One region of the Paenarthrobacter sp. A20 genome, then DNA from elsewhere that is predicted to be linked to it. Evidence: riboswitches for the same ligand, from Rfam matches in the RefSeq annotation. Region 1 holds a riboswitch; each other region holds the start of a gene.

Region 1 (2,255 bases):
CGTGCTCCGCCGCCAGATACGCGGCGACCAACCCGGCGTCGAATCCTTCCACGGAGAAATTGACGACGCCAATGGTGTCTTCGGAGTCGCTGAAGATCCGGTGGACCGTCACGCCATCGATGGCCTCCAGGCCGTCCACCAGGTAGGAGCGGATGGCTGCTTCATGGGCGTGCCACGCCTCTTGGTCCAGTCCGGCGAGGACCTGGGTGGCGCGGGCGAGGGTTGCCGCACCCAGGACGTTGGGCGAGCCACCCTCGTGGCGGGCGGGACCGGTTGCCCAGCTGACGGAGTCCAGGCGGGCTTCACGGACGGCCCCGCCGCCGGCCAGGTGCGGCGTTCCGGCGTCGAGCCAATCCGGGCGACCAACCACGACACCAGCGCCGAACGGTGCGTACAGCTTGTGTCCGGAGAAGACGATGTAGTCGACGTCCGCCTCGGTGATGTTGATCCGGCGGTGCGGTGCGAGCTGGGCCGCGTCCACCACGATACGGGCGCCGTATTCGTGGGCCAGGGAAGCTAGTTGCGCGATGGGAAGGATTTCGCCGGTGACGTTCGAGGCACCTGTCACGGCAAGCAGGCTTACTCCGCCCTGGGCCAACTCCGTGCGGAGCCTGTCCAGTGTTGCTGTCAAGGTAGACGCTGCGACGACGCTGCGGTGCGGGACACCCTGCCATGGAAGGAGGTTGGCGTGGTGTTCGATGTCCAGATACAGGACTTCGCCCGTCGGTAGGCTGTCAACCTGCGGGAGGCATCCCGCGAGAAGATTCAAGGAGTCGGTGGTATTACGGGTGAAGATCACGGAGTCGTCGGGGCGTCCTCCGACGAATTCACGGACGATGTTCCGCGAATTTTCGTAGACTGACGTGCTGATCTGGGACGCATAACCCGCACCGCGGTGAACGCTCGCATAGTACGGCAGGACTTCGTTGAGGTATGCAGAAACGATGGTCAGGGCAGGCGCCGATGCTCCGTAATCGAGGTTGGCGTACCGAACATGCCCGCCCTGGATCAGCGGAGCCTGTAACTCTGCACCCGTGACTGCGGAGAGCGGCCTTGAAGCGGCGGCAGCCTGCGCCGGGGTTTCTTCGGCAAGAGAAGGAATGATGTTTGAGTCGAACGTGACAGTGCTCATGGGACCTCACTCAAGAGGGACCCCCATAGGGGGATCCGCGCTTGCCGCATCCGTTCCGGACCGGCCGGGTCGTCACCCGGGGCACCCCACCGCGAATGGAGGGTTGCCGGCCAGCAAACCGGGGTTTAGCGCTGGCACTCGTGACCTGTAACAAGGTTAGGGCACTGCCCGGGACCGCTCCAAAGCTGATTCGCATTGTTAAGCGCTTTGTTACGTCGGTGGCCGAATGAGGTGATCCGGCGAAGAAAAAACGGCGGACACCCCCAAAGGGGGGAATCCGCCGTCGAAAATTCGGAAAACGCGCGCGGCCGCGACCGTCCGCAACTGTGCCTTAGAGGAGGTCGTCCAGCCCCGGGTTGAGCCGTTTGAGGACCTCGGAGTGCAGGATCGAGTTGGTGGCCAGGGCGTTGCCGCCGAAGGGGCCGTCTTCGCCTTCCAAGGAAGTAAAACGGCCACCGGCCTCGGTAACGATCGGGACGAGTGCTGCCATGTCGTAGAGGTTCAACTCCGGCTCGCAGGCGATGTCCACGGCGCCTTCGGCCACCAGACAGTAGGACCAGAAGTCACCGTAGGCTCGGGTTCGCCAGATGTCTTCGGTGAGCCCCATGAACTCGTCGAGGTTTCCTCGCTGCTTCCACCCGGACAGGCTTGAATACGACATCGAAGCGTCGGCCAACCGGGAAACGTTCGAGACCTTCAGGCGCGTAGCGGACGCGAGGGAGCGGCCCATGTAGGCGCCCATGTCCTTGGCCGCCCACCAGCGCTTGCCCAATGCCGGTGCGCTGACGACGCCGACAACAGGTTCTCCCTCGTCAACGAGGGCGATCAACGTTGCCCAGACCGGCACGCCGCGGACGAAGTTCTTGGTCCCGTCAATGGGATCTATGATCCAACGCCGTGAGCCATGGCCGCTGCTGCCAAACTCCTCGCCCAGGACGGCGTCCCTCGGCCGGGAGCGGGACAGCTGACCCCTGATTGCTTCCTCAGCGGCCTTGTCGGCATCGGTGACTGGTGTGAGGTCTGGCTTGGTTTCGATCTGCAGGTCCAGTGCCTTGAAGCGGTCCATGGTCTGGGCGTCGACTGAATCAGCGAGGACGTGGGCAAGGCGCAGGTCATCGTTGTA
Region 2 (2,255 bases), 3.9 Mb from region 1:
GATGCCCGCGCTTGGCGGCATTGGCTGGGCAGACGCGTTAACGTTGCTGCCCGCCGCTGCCGGCATTGCGCTCATGGTCTTCGCGGATACGGGAGTGCTGTCCCAAACCCTGGCCGCGAAGGAAGGCAAGCGGGTGTCCGGCAACCGGGAGATGGCAGCGCTCGGGGCGGCCAATGCTGCCACCGGCTTGCTGGGGGGATTCCCGATCTCCGGCAGCGCCTCCCGAACCCCTGTCGCCGTGGACGCTGGTGCCAAGTCCCAGATGACCGGCGTTGTGGGAGCGGTGCTGGTGCTGGCCTTCATGCTGTTGGCTCCGGGCGTGACCGCGTATCTGCCTTCGGCAACTCTGGCCGCCGTCGTGATTGCGGCGGCGATTGCCTTGGCCGATCCAGCAGGCGTCCGGCGGCTCCTGAGCATGAGCCGGAGTGAATCCGTAGTAATGCTCGCCGCGTTCCTGGGAGTTCTCACAGTGGGCGTTCTCCAGGGCATCGTCGTAGCCGTAGCCTTGGCGCTCCTGGATTTCGTACGCAGGGCGTGGGACCCGTATCGAACAGAGCTCGGCTCCGAGGAGGGCCTGCCCGGCTACCACGACCTCGAGAGGCACCCTGGTGCCGAACGCATCCCCGGCCTCCTGATTTTGCGCTTCGATGCGCCCCTGTTCTTCGGGAACGGACAGGTCCTGGCAACCTTCGTTCGCGAGCAACTGGACGAATCCCTTGACGAGGGCGAACATCCCATTACCCACGTCGTCCTCGCCGCTGAGCCCATCACCGGGATCGACACCACAGCCCTGGACGATCTGGTCACGCTGGACGAATGGCTCGCAAGCAAAGGCGTGGACTTGGTGTTCGCCGAGCTCAAAGGACCGGTGAAGGACAAGTTGATCCGCTTGGGCACAGCGGCCCGTTTCACACCCGCCCATTTCTTCCCCACTGTCGGGGCTGCGGTGCGCGCGCTCAGGCGCGAATAGCTCCAGCCTCTCCGATTACGCAACATGACGAGGGTGCAGGTACGTGCAAGTGCAGCCCGACGCCCGCGGATGTTACGTTTTTCTTGAGTAATGAGTACCAGCGCAAAGCCCTGACTTGCTGGTCGGCAACCCTCTCTCCGGCGGGGTGCCTCAGGTGACTACTCGGCGTATCGACAACTCGAACTGCAAGCGTGACTGAGGAGCACCAGCAATGCCTGAACCCACTGAAGAAAAACTCTCTTACCGCCTGATTACAGGCCCGGATACCCGTGATTTCTGCGAGCGTATCCACAACTCGCTGGCAGAAGGCTACGTACTCCACGGCAGCCCGGCCGCCACATTCAATGGCACCGACGTCATCGTTGCCCAGGCCGTCGTCCTTCCGGCCGCGATTGCCACTGCGGATGCCGCCGTCGCCAACGCCGTTGACCAGTTGGAGAACTACGACGACGAAGAAGCATTCGAGGGCCACGCATGAGCTACGCAGGTGACCTGACCCCGCAGGACGCGTGGGCCAAGCTTGAAGAAGGCGCCATCCTGGTGGATGTACGCACCGAGGGCGAGTGGGCCCACATCGGTATCCCGGACACCAAGGCAACCGAGAACGATCCCCTGTTCATCCAGTGGAACCTCGCTGGCGGCATCCCCAATTCCCGTTTCATCGAGGACCTGCAGCAGCAGGCGCCCGAGGACGACACCGTGGAGCTCGTCTTCATTTGCCGCTCGGGCCAGCGCTCAATCTCCGCCGCCATCGCTGCAACGCAGGCCGGTTTCACTGCCTATAACGTCCTTGAGGGCTTCGAAGGCGAACCGGACCGCTACGGGGAGCGCACGGTCAATGGTTGGAAGAACCGTGGCCTGCCGACGAATCTGGGGACCGAGTAAGTGACGTTCAATCCCGACGCCGCCGGCTGGAGCCCTGACACCCAGGCCGTCCGCGGCGGCCTTGACCGCACAAATTTCCAGGAAACGGCCGAACCCGTGTTCCTGAACTCCGGCTTCGTTTACGAATCCGCCGCAGCTGCCGAACGGGCCTTCACCGGTGAGGACGAACGTTTCGTCTACTCCCGCTATGGCAACCCTTCCGTGGCCACGTTCCAGGAGCGCTTGCGCCTGCTCGAAGGAACCGAGGCATGCTTCGCCACCGCGTCCGGTATGTCCGCAGTCTTCACCGCCTTGGGTGCGCTGTTGGCTGCCGGTGACCGCGTTGTTGCTGCCCGTTCCTTGTTCGGCTCCTGCTTCGTGATCCTGAACGAGATCCTCCCGCGGTGGGGCGTCGAGACCG
Region 3 (2,255 bases), 2.1 Mb from region 1:
GTGGCGTTAAGCAATTCCCGCTGGGAGCGCACAGAAACGTACTCGCCGGCGCCCATGGACAACGCCCCGGCCAACAGGCCTGCGACGCCGCTCATCAGCACGACAGGGCTGGGCACGCCGGTTGCGGCCATGCCCATGACCAGCGAAAGGTTGCTGACCAAGCCATCGTTTGCGCCGAAGACAGCAGCGCGGAAAGTGCCGGAGAGCCTGTTGCGTCCACGCGTGGCCAGGCCCCGGACCACTTCTTCGTGGATCTGCTCATCGGCCACCATGGCTGCTGTTGCCGCCGGTTCGGTGCCGTAGGGGGAGCGGCCCTCTGCACGCTGGGCCAGCGCCAGCACAAACACGGACCCGAAGTTGCGGGCCAGGAAGCCCAGGAACTGGCTGCGGGTTGAGGCGGCCTTGGGCATTCCGGCGTGCTCGCCCAGGAGCTTGAGCCAGTGGGCCTCGTGACGCCCTTCGGCTTCGGCCAGGGCCAGGAGGATTTGGCGTTCTTCGCCGTCGCGCCTCTGGGCGAGTTCGCGATAGACGGCAGCCTCGGCGCGCTCATCGGCCAGATACTGACGCCAGCGGCGGATGTCCGAGGACGACGGGGATGCATCATTTTTCGAGGCTACGCTGGCGACGGCCGTTGTTTCGGGGGCCGTGTTTTCGGTGGCGGGGTCCGGAGCCGGGCTCGACGAACCGGGGGATTCCTGGTGCTGTTGCACTTTCTCTCCTGTGCTGGGTGGGGTGGTTTCGGCCCCATTGCACGCCCCACACTACCGCTTATTGGCGGGGATTTTTGGCTGGTATTCCTCAACTGGAATGTTCGGCGCACCGTAATTCCGGGCACCCTTGACCCTCGACTGAGGCGGTGCTCAGATGGAAGGACAGGAGCGGGGAGCTCCCCGTTTTCCGGTTACCGGGCTTTGACCGGCCCACGAGACGGAGGTTGCATTATGGACACCACCGAATCACACGCCAGCCACCCGCGGGCGACCATCGAGTCGGACCCAGCCTATGACTACGCCGAGGATCAGGAAGTGGACGAAGCCTGGGTGGAAGAGGTGGACGCCCCGGAGGACGACGAACGCGTCGTCCCGATCGATGAAACCGAGGACTTCCGCGAGGAGGACGAAGGGAACTAGGCCTGCTCCCACGGGCAGAGAGGGAAGTGCCGCTGCACGCCCTCGCGCTTTCCGGCGGCAGCAACGGTCACCGTCAGGGTCCTTGAGGCCGCACACCATTGCGTCGGCCGGACAGCCTGCGTCAGGGCCCGGGTGATCAAGTGCGGTTCGGGATGCCCAAACCGCGCCGTACCGGCGTTGGAGATGATGGTCACCGTGCCCAGGAAAAGGTCGACGGCGGGAATCACCGTGACCGTGCGGGCTGCGGTTTTGGCAGGGGTTCCTGTGGCCGGCGCACTTGCGGCCGGCGTGGATGCCTGGGTGGTATCGCCTTGGTACGGCAAGGGACTGCTCCTCAGTGGAGTGCTCTTGCCCGCTCGGTTGTCTCTGGTCCGGGACGGGCCGCTTCCTCATCCGAACCACCCGTGAACATGGGGTTGGTGTGTGGCCAGTCGGAGCTTGGCACCACATCTCTTGAAGCTGGGACAACCCTACCCCACCGGGCGTTCTTCCCGGGGACGAAACAACGGCGACGCCTCCCCGAAAAGGGGTGGCGCCGCCGTCGAACGTTGCTCTGTTACTTGCCGTGCACTTTTACTTGTGGCTGCTGACCGGGTGGGCCTCCGGCGGCAGCTCTTCCGAGACAGCACCTGCGACGCGCTTGTCCCATGCCTCGCGAACCGCGGGATCCGTGGGCGGGGTGAGCAGCGAGATCACTACGTAGGCGATGAAGGAAGCCGCGAGGCCGAAGTAGATCGGCTCGTTGGCGTAGACGCCGTCAGCGCTGGGAATGACTCCAACGGCGAAGAAGATCAGCAGGACAAGCGTCAGCACCGAGCCCACTGCCATGGACCACGCGGCGGCGATGCCCGTGCCGCGCTTCCACACCAGGCCGCCCAGGATTGCCACCAGGAGGCCACCTACCAGGATGTCGTAGGCGATGGTGAGGGCGACAACCACGTCCTGCGCAGCCATGGAAATCAGCACGGCTACGATACCGAGGCCAAGTACCCAGTAGCGGTTGGCCTTGACGTCGTGCTCGGGGTTCTCCGTGTCATCAGTGTTGATGGTCTTGCCGAACCAGCTGGCCACGAACGGGACGACGTCTGCACGTGCCACCGTTGCCGCGGCAATCAGGGCTCCGGA

What was found. Region 1 has a riboswitch for S-adenosylmethionine ahead of J3D46_RS19580 (aminotransferase class V-fold PLP-dependent enzyme). Riboswitches for the same ligand answer to the same signal wherever they lie in the genome.
Region 2: linked by a shared signal. The riboswitch ahead of J3D46_RS01510 (DUF1737 domain-containing protein) and the one ahead of J3D46_RS19580 (aminotransferase class V-fold PLP-dependent enzyme) in region 1 are both predicted to bind S-adenosylmethionine.
Region 3: linked by a shared signal. The riboswitch ahead of J3D46_RS10065 (hypothetical protein) and the one ahead of J3D46_RS19580 (aminotransferase class V-fold PLP-dependent enzyme) in region 1 are both predicted to bind S-adenosylmethionine.

The regions. Positions count from the first base shown of each region.
Region 1 is NZ_JALJWH010000001.1:4,214,015-4,216,269, reverse strand. Features, by position in the region: gene J3D46_RS19580 (aminotransferase class V-fold PLP-dependent enzyme) at 1-1,132, opposite strand, end outside; SAM riboswitch class IV at 1,165-1,278, opposite strand; gene hisN (histidinol-phosphatase) at 1,464-2,255, opposite strand, start outside.
Region 2 is NZ_JALJWH010000001.1:315,859-318,113, forward strand. Features, by position in the region: gene J3D46_RS01505 (SulP family inorganic anion transporter) at 1-970, shown strand, start outside; SAM riboswitch class IV at 1,057-1,168, shown strand; gene J3D46_RS01510 (DUF1737 domain-containing protein) at 1,182-1,448, shown strand; gene J3D46_RS01515 (rhodanese-like domain-containing protein) at 1,445-1,855, shown strand; gene J3D46_RS01520 (O-succinylhomoserine sulfhydrylase) at 1,856-2,255, shown strand, end outside.
Region 3 is NZ_JALJWH010000001.1:2,111,184-2,113,438, forward strand. Features, by position in the region: gene J3D46_RS10055 (VIT1/CCC1 transporter family protein) at 1-710, opposite strand, end outside; gene J3D46_RS10060 (hypothetical protein) at 942-1,130, shown strand; gene J3D46_RS10065 (hypothetical protein) at 1,127-1,453, opposite strand; SAM riboswitch class IV at 1,470-1,589, opposite strand; gene J3D46_RS10070 (sodium:solute symporter) at 1,704-2,255, opposite strand, start outside.